2 regions of the Comamonas sp. DB36 genome follow, and region 2 is predicted to be linked to the other one. Evidence: predicted binding sites of a transcription regulator. Region 2 holds the regulator's gene; the other holds the start of a gene.
What was found. Region 2 encodes NrdR, which represses ribonucleotide reductase genes. Its sites were predicted from a motif close to CACNANATNTNGTG; they were not measured.
Positions count from the first base shown of each region.

Region 1: ACSVDO_RS18035 (ribonucleoside-diphosphate reductase subunit alpha) is a predicted target of NrdR. The motif match lies at 2,660-2,673, and genes of this name have one in related genera.

Region 1 covers NZ_CP196631.1:3,845,048-3,851,932, reverse strand. The annotation lists gene ACSVDO_RS18035 (ribonucleoside-diphosphate reductase subunit alpha) at 1-2,557, opposite strand, end outside; gene ampD (1,6-anhydro-N-acetylmuramyl-L-alanine amidase AmpD) at 2,954-3,589, opposite strand; gene ACSVDO_RS18025 (sigma-54-dependent transcriptional regulator) at 3,549-5,018, opposite strand; gene ACSVDO_RS18020 (ATP-binding protein) at 5,031-6,794, opposite strand; gene ACSVDO_RS18015 (PP0621 family protein) at 6,815-6,885, opposite strand, start outside.
Region 2 covers NZ_CP196631.1:1,407,590-1,414,474, reverse strand. The annotation lists gene ACSVDO_RS06790 (DUF748 domain-containing protein) at 1-464, opposite strand, end outside; gene ACSVDO_RS06785 (lytic transglycosylase domain-containing protein) at 1,245-2,084, shown strand; ZMP/ZTP riboswitch at 2,156-2,319, shown strand; gene glyA (serine hydroxymethyltransferase) at 2,353-3,600, shown strand; gene nrdR (transcriptional regulator NrdR) at 3,630-4,082, shown strand; gene aroC (chorismate synthase) at 4,168-5,265, opposite strand; gene ACSVDO_RS06765 (sensor domain-containing protein) at 5,384-6,885, shown strand, end outside.

The sequences.
Region 1 (6,885 bases), 2.1 Mb from region 2:
GCGACGCGGCTTCGACCAGCCATTCGGGCGAGACTTCGAACGCGGTCGCGTACTGGTCCTTGATTTCCTGGGGCACGCGGTCGATGGGGCGCAGCGAGCCGTCGAAGTGCTTGAGGTCCATGACCATCACGTCATCCCACAGGCCCAGGCGCTTGAGGTCACGCACCAGGTAGCCGTTGATGATGGTGAATTCACCCGACAGGTTGGACTTGACCGACAGGTTGCCGAACGAAGGCTCGATCGATGCGTCCACGCCAACGATGTTGGAGATGGTCGCCGTGGGAGCGATGGCCACGCAGTTGGAATTGCGCATGCCGTCGGCCGCGATCTTGTTGCGCAGGCTGTCCCAGTCGAGGCGCATGGAGCGATCGACTTCGACATGGCCGCCACGCGCCTTTTCCAGCAGGTCCAGCGTGTCCAGCGGCAGGATGCCACGGTCCCACAGCGAGCCCTTGAAGGTCGAGTAGGCGCCGCGTTCCTTGGACAGCTCGGTCGAGGCCCAGTAGGCGTAGTAGCAGATGGCTTCCATCGACTGGTCGGCGAACTCCACGGCCGAGAGCGAGGCGTAGGGCATGCGCATTTCATACAGCGCATCCTGGAAGCCCATCAGGCCCAGGCCCACGGGGCGGTGGCGCAGGTTCGAATCCTTGGCCTTCTGCACCGCGTAGTAATTGATGTCGATCACGTTGTCGAGCATGCGCATCGCCGTGGTGATGGTCTTGCGCAGCTTCTCGTGGTCGAGCTGACCGTTCTTGATGTGGCGCACCAGGTTGACCGAGCCGAGGTTGCAGACCGCGGTTTCGGTGTCGCTGGTGTTGAGCGTGATTTCGGTGCACAGGTTGGACGAGTGCACCACGCCCACATGCTGCTGCGGCGAACGGATGTTGCAAGGATCCTTGAAGGTGATCCAGGGGTGGCCGGTCTCGAACAGCATCGAGAGCATCTTGCGCCACAGGTCGGTGGCGGGCAGCGTCTTGTGCAGCTTGAGCTCGCCGCTCGCAGCCTTGGTTTCGTAGGCGGTATAGGCCTTCTCGAAATCGGCGCCGAACAGGTCATGCAGGTCGGGCACGTCGGCGGGCGAGAACAGCGTCCAGCTGCCCTTTTCGATCACGCGGCGCATGAACAGATCGGGGATCCAGTTGGCGGTGTTCATGTCGTGCGTACGGCGGCGGTCGTCGCCGGTGTTCTTGCGCAGTTCCAGGAACTCCTCGATGTCGAGGTGCCAGGTTTCGAGGTAAGTGCAGACCGCGCCCTTGCGCTTGCCGCCCTGGTTCACGGCCACGGCCGTGTCGTTGACCACCTTGAGGAAAGGCACGACGCCTTGCGATTCGCCGTTCGTGCCCTTGATGCGCGAACCCAGGGCGCGCACGCGCGTCCAGTCGTTGCCCAGGCCGCCGGCAAACTTCGACAGCAGCGCGTTTTCCTTGATCGACTCATAGATGCCATCGAGGTCGTCGGGCACCGTGGTCAGATAGCAGCTCGACAGCTGCGAACGCAGCGTGCCGCTGTTGAACAGCGTGGGCGTGCTGCTCATGAAGTCGAACGAGCTCAGCAGCTCGTAGAACTCGATGGCGCGCGCGTTGCGGTCGGTCTCGCCCAGCGCCAGGCCCATGGCCACGCGCATGAAGAACGACTGGGGCAGCTCGATGCGCGTCTTCTTGACGTGCAGGAAGTAGCGGTCATACAGCGTCTGCAGGCCAAGATAGTCGAACTGCTGGTCGCGTTCGGCCTTGAGGGCCTGGGCCAGGCGCGGCAGGTCGTAGTTGAGCAGCTCGGGGTTGAGCAGTTCGTTGTCGACACCCTTTTGCACGAAGCCAGGGAAGTAGTCGACATAGGCGGCCGACATGTCGGCGGGCGCGACATCGCGGCCCATGACTTCGCGCACGATCGTGTGCAGCAGCAGGCGCGCGGTGGCGTAGGTGTAGTCGGGGTCCTTTTCGATCAGCGTGCGCGCTGCCAGGATGGCGGCCTTGAACACTTCGTCGATCGGCACGCCGTCATACAGATTGCGCAGCGTTTCCTGCACGATGGGATCGGGCTTGATGTCGGCGTTCAGGCCCTTGCACGCAGCTTCGATCAGCGCCAGCAGGGCTTCGCGGTTGAGCGGCACGCGCTGGCCCTTGTCGGTCACATGCAGCACGGGGGCGGGAGCGGCCGTGGCCTGGGCGGCCTTCTTCTGCTCGGCGCGTTCCTGGTTGCGGCGCTCGCGGTACAGCACATAGGCGCGCGCGACTTCGTGGTGGCCGCCGCGCATCAGGCCGAGTTCGACCTGGTCTTGAATGTCTTCGATGTGGAACGTGCCGCCGCCCGGACGCGAGCGCACCAGCGCGCGCACCACGCCTTGCGTGAGCTCGTCCACCATTTCGCGCACGCTGGACGAGGCCGCGCCCTGGGCGCCGCGCACGGCCAGGAAGGCCTTGGTCACGGCGATGGCGATTTTCTGCGGCGTGAAGTCCACGACATCGCCGCTGCGGCGCATCACGTGGTACTGCTCGGAAGCCGAGTGGGTCGCTGCATCGGCGGACGCAGTGGATACGGGGTTCAACGCTTCTTGCATGGATTCCTCTTGGGCGTTTAAGTGATGGCGCTGTAGTGGCGGATGGCCGGCAGCGCGGAGGCTTGTCCACAAGCCATGCACACGCTGTGCACAACTTTTTAACACTAAATGTAGTGCTTGTGGAGGGCTTCGACCACTACAGGTAGTGTCTTTGCTTCGGGTGCTAGTGTAGCGCGGACCCCAAGCCGGGGGGGCGAAATGGACCCGAAACCCTAGCCGTCGAGGCGGAATCGGGCGACTTTTCCAGCGCCGAAGCGGGCCTGTGCAGCGCGAATGCCAGTGTCCGCGCGGGCTCGCGGCGAAGCGCGACAGCGCTGAACACGGCAAATTTTTTTTTGCGGCGTGGCAAAAAACAGGTGGTTGCCAGACGCCGGTTGACGCTGCCGAAAAAACGCCTTATGCGCTTGGCGGCCATTCCAGTTGCGCGGCCGCGAGCGCGCCGCGCAGCCGCGCCCAGTCGAAGCCCGGGCCGGGGTCGAGCTTGCGGCCCGGCGCGATATGTTCGTGGCCGGCGACATGGCGTATGGGGTAATGCGCGACGAGGTCGGCGCACAGCGCGGCGAGCGCCGCGTACTGCGCGGCTTCGAACGTCAGGCCTTCGAGGCCTTCGAGTTCTATGCCTATGGAGTCGTCGTTGCAGTTGCCGCGACCGCGCCAGCTGGACGCGCCCGCGTGCCAGGCGCGCTGGTCGCAATCGACGAACTGCCAGATGACGCCGGCGCGCGTGATGAAGAAGTGCGCCGAGACCTCGATGCCGCGTATGGTCTGGTAATAGGGATGGGCGTCCCAGTCGAGCTGGTTGGTGAACAGTTGCTGCACCGCGCCCGTGCCGTATTCGCCGGGTGGCAGGCTGATCGAATGCAGCACCAGCAAGTCGATTTGCGCGCCCTCGGGCCGCGGGCCGAAGTTGGGCGAGGGCAGGGCGCGCGCGGCCTGGTACCAGCCGCCTTGCCAGCGGCTGGCGGGCCAGCGATCGCCGGGTTCTGTCGGCTCAAGCCAGGGGGTCGGTGTTGTCGGCGGCGTCACTGTCATGGGGTGCGGTGATGTTCAGGCGCGCGATGCGGTAACGGATCTGGCGCAGGCTGATGCCCAGCCGGGCCGCGGTCGCGGTGCGGTTGAAGCCCATTTCATGCAGCGCGCGCACCAGGATGTCGCGCTCCTGCTGGTCCAGCCAGGCTTGCAGGTCGTGGGGCAGAGGCGCGGCGTCGGCTGCGGCGTGGTCGCCAGCCGCCGCCACGGGCGCGGCACTGAGGGGGTCGGGCGCGGCGGCGTCCAGCGACAACTGCTGGCCTTCGCTGAGCGTGAGCGCGCGATGCAGCTGGTTTTCGAGCTCGCGCACATTGCCCGTGAGCGGCAGGCGCGCGAGCTGCTCGAAGAACTGCGCCGACAGCTGCGGCGCGGCGCAGCCGGTCTCGGCCGCAATACGTTCGAGCAGCACTTCGCACAGTGCCGGCAGGTCTTCGCGGCGTTCGCGCAGCGGCGGCAGATGGATCTCGATGACGTTGAGCCGGTAGTACAGATCCTGGCGAAAGCGTCCCGCGGGCACTTCCTGGGCCAGGTCGCGGTGGGTGGCGCTGACGATGCGCACGTCGACCGGCTCTTCCTGGGTCGAGCCCAGCGGGCGCACGCGCCGCTCCTGGATGGCGCGCAGCAGCTTGGCCTGCATGGCCAGCGGCAGATCGCCGATTTCGTCGAGGAACAGCGTGCCGCCGCGCGCCGCCTGGAAGTAGCCGTTGCGGTCCTGCGTGGCGCCGGTGTACGAGCCCTTGCGCGCGCCGAAGAACTCGGCTTCGAGCAGATTGTCGGGAATCGCGCCGCAGTTGACCGCGATCAGCGGGCCGTCGGCGCGGTGGCTGCAGGCGTGCAGCGCGCGCGCCACCAGTTCCTTGCCCGTGCCCGATTCGCCCTGGACCAGCACCGGTGCCATGCCTTTGGCGACCTTGAGAATGTTCTGCTTGACCGCGCGCATCGCCGGCGATTCGCCGACCAGCTGCGCCAGCGCGCTCGCCGGGTCGGCCAGGCGCGCTTCGGCTTCGCGCCCGCCCGTGCCGCGCGCGCCGCGCCCGGGCGTGGCGCTCGCGGCCGGCGCGGGCCGGTGCACGGCCGAGGCCACGACCGCGCGGAACTGCTTGAGGTCCACGGGCTTGCTCAGGTAGTCGAAGGCGCCGGCGCGCAGCGCTTCGACGGCATTCTCGGCCGAGCTGTGGGCCGTGATGACCACACAGCGCTCGGGGCGCTGCTGGGCGCGCAGCTCGTGCAGCAGGTCCAGCCCCAGGCCGTCGGGCAGGCGCATGTCGGTGAGCACGGCGTCGAAGCGCTGGGCCTGCAGCGCCGCGCGTGCTTCCTGCACGCTTTCGGCGGTTTCGACGCGGTAGCCTTCGCGCAGCAGGGTCAGCTCATAGAGCGTGCGCAGGTCGGGCTCATCGTCGATGACCAGGATGGAGGCAGCAATATCAGACATGGGGCACAGGTGTCATACGACGATGGTGTCAAGGCGGAAGGAGGGCGTACCCAGGACGGCAGTGGGATAGAACACCAGCGTGAAGGCATTGCCTTCGACGCTGCCGCGCGTGGTGCTGCGCGCCAGTCGCTGGTAGCCCAGGCGCGCGCCATAGCGCTCGCACAGCTCCCTGCATATATAGAGACCCAGGCCGGTGGACCGGCTCTGCGACGAGAAGAAGGGCTCGAACAGGTGGCGCTGCACCGAGGCATCGAGCGGCGCGCCATCGCTCCAGACCTGCAGCCATACCTGGGGGCCCACAGGGGGGGCGCTGCCGGGCACGGGCGCCGTGCCCGCATGGCCGGTGTGCACCTGCAGGCCGTCGGCGGCGTCGCTGCGAAAGCGCTGGGCGTTGTCCAGCAGGTTGACGAGCACGCGCCGCAGATGTTCGGCGTCGAAGGCGACCAGCGCCTGATGCGCCTGCAGCTTCACCAGCGCCTGGCGCGCAGCGCCCTCGGCGCCGGGCGCCTGGCTGCGCCACTCCTGCCAGATCGACTCGACCTGCTCGTCCAGCGGCAGCGCGCTGGCTTCGGCGGCATGGATCTGCTGCTGCACGCGCGCGATGTCCAGCACTTCCTCGGCAATGCGCGCCAGGCGCTGGGCGTTGTGCGCAACCATCTGGCTCAGCCGCTGCTGGCCCGGGTCGGTCAGGTCTTCGGCGAGCAGCGCGTTGGCCTGGCTGATGGCGGCCAGCGGATTGCGGATTTCATGCGCCACGGCGGCCGACATGCGGCCCATGGCCGCGAGCTTCTCGGTGCGCAGCCGGGCCTGCATCTCGCGCAGGTCATGCAGAAACACCACGCACCACTGCGCCGCCAGCGCGTCGCCCGCCAGCGGCGGTGCATCCAGCGGGCTCGTGAGCCAGGTGCGCACATGCAGGCCCAGCGGATTGTGGTCGGCATGCACCAGATCCATGTCGGCGCTCAGCGCCGCGCCGCTGGCAAAGGTCTGCTCCACCAGCGTGGCCAGCGGCGCATTGCCGGCGCTGGCGGTGAGCGCGAACGGCAGCAGCAGGTCCGCGCCGCAGCCGAGCAGCAGCCGGGCTGCGGGGTTGGCGGTATGCACCTGGCCCTGGCGGTCCATGGCCAGCACGCCGTCGTCGAGGTGGTGGATGATGAGGTGATTGACCTGTTCCTGCAGATGGGCCGCCTGGCGGCTTTGCAGCGAAAGCTGCTGTTCACGCTGCAGGCGCTGCGCGAGCTGGTGCGTGAGGTAGGCCATCAGAAAGTAGCCCGCACAGGTCAGCGCCGTCTGGAAGTATTGCTGCGTGAGATCCGTCATGCCCTGGCGGCCGGTCCAGCCGGTCCAGCCCAGCAGCAGCAGGGTGACGCCGGCCGTGGTGGCGAAGGCCAGCAGCAGCGTGCCCAGCGCCGAGGCCATCAGGATGGGCAGCGCGAGCAGCGGCGCGTAGTTCATGGTGCCGGTCTGCTGCAGCTGCAGCAGGCAGACCACGGCGATGTCGACGCCGATCAGCGGCAGCCATTGCCAGCCGACCTGGGGCGGCGGCGGCGCGCGCCGCCCGGCGACGCGCGTGAACAGCGTCAGCGCCAGATAGATCGCGCACACCGCCCAGATCAGCGGCGTGGTCTGGCTCTGCACCGTGAGGCTCAAGCCCTGCAGCGCGAGCAGCACCACGGCCACCAGTACCCGGCCGTTGAGAAAGCCGTTCCACAGCCGCACGACCTGCGGCTCGGCGGCGAAGAGGCGGGGGGCGGCGGTCGGCAGGGGCGAGGCCATGGCCAGGGCGCAGCGCCGGCTCAGGCCGGGCCTTGCGCGCGGTGTTCGGCGCTGCAGTAGTACGCGGGCCGGGACGCGTTGCCCAGCACCA
Region 2 (6,885 bases):
ACCTTGATGTTGTAGAGCGCAAAGCGCTGCGGCCCGCTCTTGTCATCGGGCGCGGCGGAATCGGCCAGGCGCTGCAGGATATCGTCGATGTCATAGCGACCCGCGCCGGTCTGCGCCAGATGCAGCACCGGTGCGTCGACTTCGATCGCATCGAGCACCGGCGCCAGGCGCAGCAGCGACTGCATTTCCGCATCCATATATATACGTTGCACGGACAGCAGCGGCTGGGCGGCCCCCGGTAGACCGTCGATGCGCAGGCCGTTGAGCGCCAGCTCGAGCGTCCAGGGCTTGAATTGCACGGACTCGAGCGTCACCGCGCGGCCGAGCTTCTCGGCGCCCAGCCGCTGGATCTGGCTTTTGAGCACGGCGGGCACGGCCAGCCACAGCAGCAGCCACAGCGCGAGAAGGGCCGACAGCGCCAGCGCGGCGTGGCGCAAGGCCCGTTTTCTATTCAAAGGTTTCATGGGGTGCTCAAAGTGTTCACTGCGCGCGGCCCGAGGCGCTGCGCAGGCGCCATTGCACCAGAAAACCAGAGTGAGCAAAAGTAAGAGCGGCGCCCCCCAGATGCAGGCATCCCAACGGCAGCATCTCGATCCCAGGGCCGGGCTGCCGGTCCAGCTGCATTGCGAACTGCACAAATAGAAAGCCCGGTCAGCGGCGGGGCCGATGACCGGGCTTTACGGCAGGCTCCAAGTCCTGTGCCGTGGGGATTGCAACCGGGAGAGGATGGTCCTGGTTGCGTGGAAGCATCGATTGCTCCCTGGAGGCCTTAGGAGACAGTCAAAGGACAGGAACTGACAGATTAAGTGCCGTTCCGCCTTTAAACGCTCTTCCAGCAGTCAACTGCCATGGCAGTCAGGTACAGAATAAGCGAGCTGCAATGCAGCAATCCAATGAGTTTTTGCAATGATCCAAAAAACTTAATAGGACTGTCACAAACAGCTGTCAATCCGAAAATTCCAGGGGACAAAACGCCGGAAATATGCGTTTCCATACAGCTTTTTATATGCATTTTAAATCTAACAACTATTTTTTATAGTATTGACTTAGCATTAGGTGAACTTCTAGAATCCGCCATTCTCGAAAAAGAGACCCTCTCTTCGCTGCACGCAAGTGCTCAGACCACTTCCTTCGATGCCTTTCCGGCACCGTACCCAAGGATTGCAGCGCGCCAATCTAGGCGTTCGCCCCATGCCCCCTCACGGGTCAGCAAAGCGGGGTGACGCCTCTTGAAAGGAATCAATATGCCTGCATTAGCGAAAGCTTTCGCTGGAGTGCGAACCTTTGCGTCCGATGTGACCGACGGTTTTCTCGATATCACCCACAACGGCTTTGCCCTGCTGGGCCTGGCCGTGGCCTTCGTGGCCATCACCTTGTTCGCCCGCCCCGACCTGCGCCTCGAAGGCGAAGCCCATCTGCGCGACTGGCTGCAGGCGCGCCAGGTGGCCGTGATCGACATGCCCACCGAGCCCGATGCCATCGATCGCGCCACGGCGAGCAATCCCAAGGACCTGCCGCGCGAGCAGGCCGCTGTCGCCTTCTGGCTCAGCAAGAAGTACCGCGTCGCGCCCGAGCCGCTGGCCGCGCTGGTCTCCGAAGCCTACTCGCTGGGCCAGAGCAACAAGATCGATCCGACGCTGATCCTGGCCATCATGGCCATCGAATCGAGCTTCAATCCCTTTGCGCAAAGTTCCGTCGGTGCCCAGGGCCTGATGCAGGTCATGACCAGCGTGCATACGGACAAGTATGAAAACTTCGGCGGCCGCCTCGCAGCTTTCGACCCCGTGACCAACCTGCGCGTGGGCGTCAAGGTGCTCAAGGACGCGATTGCGCGCGCGGGCTCGGTCGAGGGCGGCCTGCGCCACTATGTCGGCGCCGCCAACCTGCCCAACGACGGCGGCTATGCGGCCAAGGTGCTCGCCGAGCACAACCGCCTGCGCCAGGCCGCGGGCCTGCGCCCTGTCCCTGCCGTCGTCCCCGCCCAGCCGCTGCTCACCGTCAAGCAGACCGCTCCCCTGGCCGCCCCCGCGGCCGAACCTGTCGCCAGCGCCGGCGAACAGGTCGCTTTGAACACCAACCTCTGATCGAAGTACCCCGCGCTGCGCGCATTCGCAGCAGGCCCTTTGCCGCACGGGCATCTGGGCTCAGCTACACTACCGGGGTACGCAACTGGCGATAGGCGCAGTCCAGTAGGTCGAAAGACCGGACTGCCGCTGACGTGGAAACCAGCGGATGTCATCCGTGAACCACCGGGGAGCGTACCGCCCAGGCATAACGGATCCCGCCTGAAGCGTTCCGCCGTTCGCCTGGGCAGCCCTTGGCCTCAAGGGACTACAAGTTCATAGGACTGCCATGTACCACCGCAATATCACTGTTGAAAAAGCCGACCCCGAACTGTTTGCCGCCATCCAGGCCGAAAACCAGCGTCAGGAAGATCACATCGAGCTGATCGCCAGCGAGAACTACTGCTCGCCTGCCGTGATGGAAGCCCAGGGCTCCCAGCTCACGAACAAGTACGCCGAAGGCTATCCAGGCAAGCGCTACTACGGCGGCTGCGAAAACGTCGATGTGGTCGAGCAACTCGCCATCGACCGCGTCAAGCAGCTGTTCGGCGCCGATGCCGCCAACGTGCAACCCAATTCCGGTTCCCAGGCCAATCAGGCCGTGCTGCTGGCTTTCCTCAAGCCCGGCGACACCATCCTGGGCATGAGCCTGGCAGAAGGCGGTCACCTGACCCACGGCATGCCGCTGAACATGTCGGGCAAGTGGTTCAACGTCGTTTCCTACGGCTTGGATGCCAAGGAAGAGATCGACTACGACGCCCTGGAAGCCAAGGCGCGTGAACACAAGCCCAAGCTGATCATTGCCGGTGCCTCGGCCTACGCGCTGCGCATCGATTTCGAACGCTTCGCCAAGATTGCCAAGGAAATCGGCGCCATCCTGTGGGTGGACATGGCCCACTACGCCGGCCTGATCGCCGCGGGTGTGTACCCCAACCCCGTGCCCCACGCCGACGTGGTCACGACCACCACCCACAAGAGCCTGCGCGGCCCGCGCGGCGGCGTGATTCTGATGAAGGCCGAGCACGAGAAGGCCATCAATTCGGCGATCTTCCCCGGCCTGCAGGGCGGCCCGCTGATGCACGTCATCGCTGGCAAGGCCGTGGCCTTCAAGGAAGCGCTGACGCCCGAGTTCAAGGCCTACCAGGCCCAGGTCGTGAAGAATGCACAAGTGTTCGCCGAAACGCTGATCGAACGCGGTCTGCGCATCGTCTCCGGCCGCACCGAAAGCCACGTGATGCTGGTCGACCTGCGCGCCAAGGGCATCACCGGCAAGGCCGCTGAAGCCGCTCTGGGCGCGGCCCACATCACCATCAACAAGAACAGCATCCCCAACGATCCTGAAAAGCCGATGGTGACCAGCGGTATCCGCGTGGGCACGCCCGCGATGACCACGCGTGGTTTCAAGGAAGAAGAAGCCCGCCTGACGGCCAATCTGGTTGCCGACGTGCTGGAGAACCCGACGGACGAAGCCAACCTGGCCGCGGTGCGCGCCAAGGTCGCGGCGCTGACCGCGCGTTTCCCCGTCTACCGCGACTAAGCCTCTCGCTATTCGGTCCGCCCTGAGCCATGAAGTGCCCTTTCTGCAGCCATCCTGACACCCAGGTGGTCGAGACCCGCGAGGCGGAAGACGGCGGCTTCATCCGCCGCCGCCGCCAGTGCGGCGGTTGCGACAAGCGCTTCACGACGTACGAGCGGCCGGAAGTCAGCTTCCCGGCCATCGTCAAGAAGGACGGCCGGCGCATAGAGTACGAGCGCGCCAAGCTCAGCGGCTCGTTCTCGCTGGCGCTGCGCAAGCGTCCGGTGAGCACCGAACAGGTCGATACCGCGATCGAGCGCATCGAGGAAAAGCTGCGCAACCTGGGCCTGCGCGAAGTGGCGTCCAGCCGCATCGGCGAGTTGGTCATGCACGAGCTCAAGCAGCTCGACAAGGTCGCCTACATCCGCTTTGCTAGCGTCTATCGCAGCTTTGAAGACATCGAGGACTTCAAGAGCGTGATGGACGAGGTGCGTAGAGGATAGAGCCCCCACCGGCCGGGCGGCAGAAACTCAAGCACCCCATGAAAAAGCCATCCCGAGGGATGGCTTTTTTGCGTGCCAAGCGCCTTCAGAGCAGCGAGGACGCTATCGGCGCGACGCCGTGGCGCACATCGCCGCACTGGGCGCGGTGCCGCAGCGCGTGGTCCATGACCACCAGCGCCAGCAGGGCTTCGGCAATCGGCGCGGCGCGAATGCCCACGCAGGGGTCGTGGCGGCCCTTGGTGATGACTTCCGTGGGCTGGCCGTGCACGTCGATGGAGTCGCGCGGGCTCAGGATGGAGCTCGTGGGCTTGATCGCGATCGAGACTTCGAGGTCCTGGCCGGTGCTGATGCCGCCGAGCACGCCGCCCGAATGGTTGCTCGCGAAGCCGGCCGGGGTGAGTGAGTCGCCATGCACCGTGCCGCGCTGGGCGACGCTCGCGAAGCCGGCGCCGATTTCCACGCCCTTGACCGCGTTGAGGCCCATCATCGCGTAGGCGATGTCGGCATCGAGCTTGTCATAGAGCGGCTGGCCCAGGCCCACGGGCATGCCCGTGGCCTGCACGCGGATGCGCGCGCCGCAGGAGTCGCCGGCCTTGCGCAGCGCGTCCATATAGCTTTCATAGGCCGAGACATCGGCGACCGGGGCGAAGAACGGGTTGCCGGGTACATGCGACCAGTCCTCGAACGGAATCTCGAGTTCGCCCAGCTGCGTCATGCAGGCGCGGAACTCGGTGCCGAACTGGGCCTTGAGCCACTGCTTGGCCACGGCGCCCGCGGCCACCGTGGGCGCCGTCAGACGCGCCGACGAACGGCCGCCGCCGCGCGGGTCGCGGATGCCGTACTTGTGCCAGTAGGTGTAATCGGCATGGCCGGGGCGGAAGCTCTCGGAGATGTTCGCGTAGTCCTTGCTGCGCTGGTCGGTATTGCGGATCAGCAGCGCGATCGGCGTGCCCGTGGTCTTGCCTTCATAGACGCCCGACAGGATTTCGACCGCGTCGGCTTCCTGGCGCTGGGTCACATGGCGGCTGGTGCCGGGGCGCCGACGGTCCAGGTCATGCTGGATGATGGCTTCGGTCAACGGCATGCCCGGCGGGCAGCCATCGATCACGCAGCCAATGGCCGGGCCGTGGGATTCACCGAAATTGGTGACGCTGAAAATGGTTCCGAAAGTATTGCCGCTCATGGCGCGCGATTATGCCTGTATGAAGTGCTTGGCACCTGAGCAACACATTGATACGATTTGTATTGACGCGCGCCGCCGTCTCGACCGGCCCGTTCACCATGAGGAGTGCCACCATCCCATGCAAGCCGCCAGCCAATCGCCGCCCGCGCCAGGGCCCGCCGCCCATGGCCTGACGCTGCCCGCATCACTGCCCTCCCTGACGCAGGCGCTGGACGTCAGCGACTGCGCCATCCTGATCAGCGACGAACAGCGCCGCATCGTCTACACCAACGCCGGTTTCGAGCGGCTGTTCGGCTATCCGCTGCACGAAGCGCGCGGCCGGCGGCCGCGCGACCTGCTGCTGGGCAAGTCCTTTTCCCCGGACGCGCTCGCGCATATCGACGAACAGTTGGCGCGCACCGGCCGTTACACGGGCGAAGCGCTGTGCTACCACCGCAACGGGGATCCGATATGGGTCTCGCTGGTCTGCAACATCCACCCGCCGCCGCAGCCCGGCCGGCCCCAAGGCGACGCAGGCTGCGCCGTGGTCACGCTCACCGACCTCACGCCCACCAAGCACCACGAGGCCTTGCAAAGCCGGGTGCTCGAAGCCATGGTGAGTGAAGTACCGCTGCCCCAGCTGATGGCCCTGGTCTGCGCCGAAGTCGAGTGTATCGCGCCCGATGTGATTGCCAGCGTGCTGCGCGTGGACGGCGACGGGCGCCTGCGGGTGCTCGCCGCCCCGTCCCTGCCGCCCGCGCTGAGCGCGGCGATCGAGGGGCTCCTCATAGGCCCACAGGCTGGCTCCTGCGGCACCAGCGCTTTCCTGGGCGATCCCGTGACCGTGACCAACATCGCCACCGACCCGCTCTGGCAGGACTACCACCCGCTGTTCATTCCCGCCGGAATCCGCGCCTGCTGGTCCAGTCCGATCAAGAACCTCGCGGGTCAGGTGGTCGGCACATTCGCGTTCTACTTCCGCGAAGCGCGCGGTCCGAGCAACCTGCATTTGCGCCTGGTCGAAGTCTGCCTGCACCTGTGCACGCTCGCCATGGCGCGCGACACCGAGCAGAACCGCATCCACCAGCTCGCGTATTACGACACGCTCACGCAACTGCCCAATCGCACGCTGTTCGCCGACTTCGCACGCCGCGCACTGGCGTCGCTGCGCGAGACGCGCATGCCCCAGGCCGCGCTGCTGTTCGTCGATCTCGACCGCTTCAAACAGGTCAACGACAGCCAGGGCCATGCCGCGGGCGATGCCCTATTGTGCGAGACCGCGAACCGCCTGCGCGCGCATCTGGGGCCGGGCGATATTGCCGGCCGGCTGGCCAGCGACGAGTTCGTGCTGCTGCTGCCAGGCGCCGGCAGCGATCAGGCGGTTGCCATGGCGCAGCGACTGCTCGACAGCATCGCCGTGCCTTTCGTGCACCAGGGCCTGCAGCATCTGCCCCAGGCCAGCATAGGCGTCGCGCTCTACCCCGAGGACGGCACCGACATTCCCAGCTTGTTGAGCCATGCCGACCAGGCGATGTACGCGGCGAAAAAGCAGCCGAGTTCGCGCTGGTGCCGTTTCAGCCCCGAGCTCGGCGTGCAGGCCCAGGAACGCATGGCGATGGAGCGCGACCTGCGCGAAGCGAT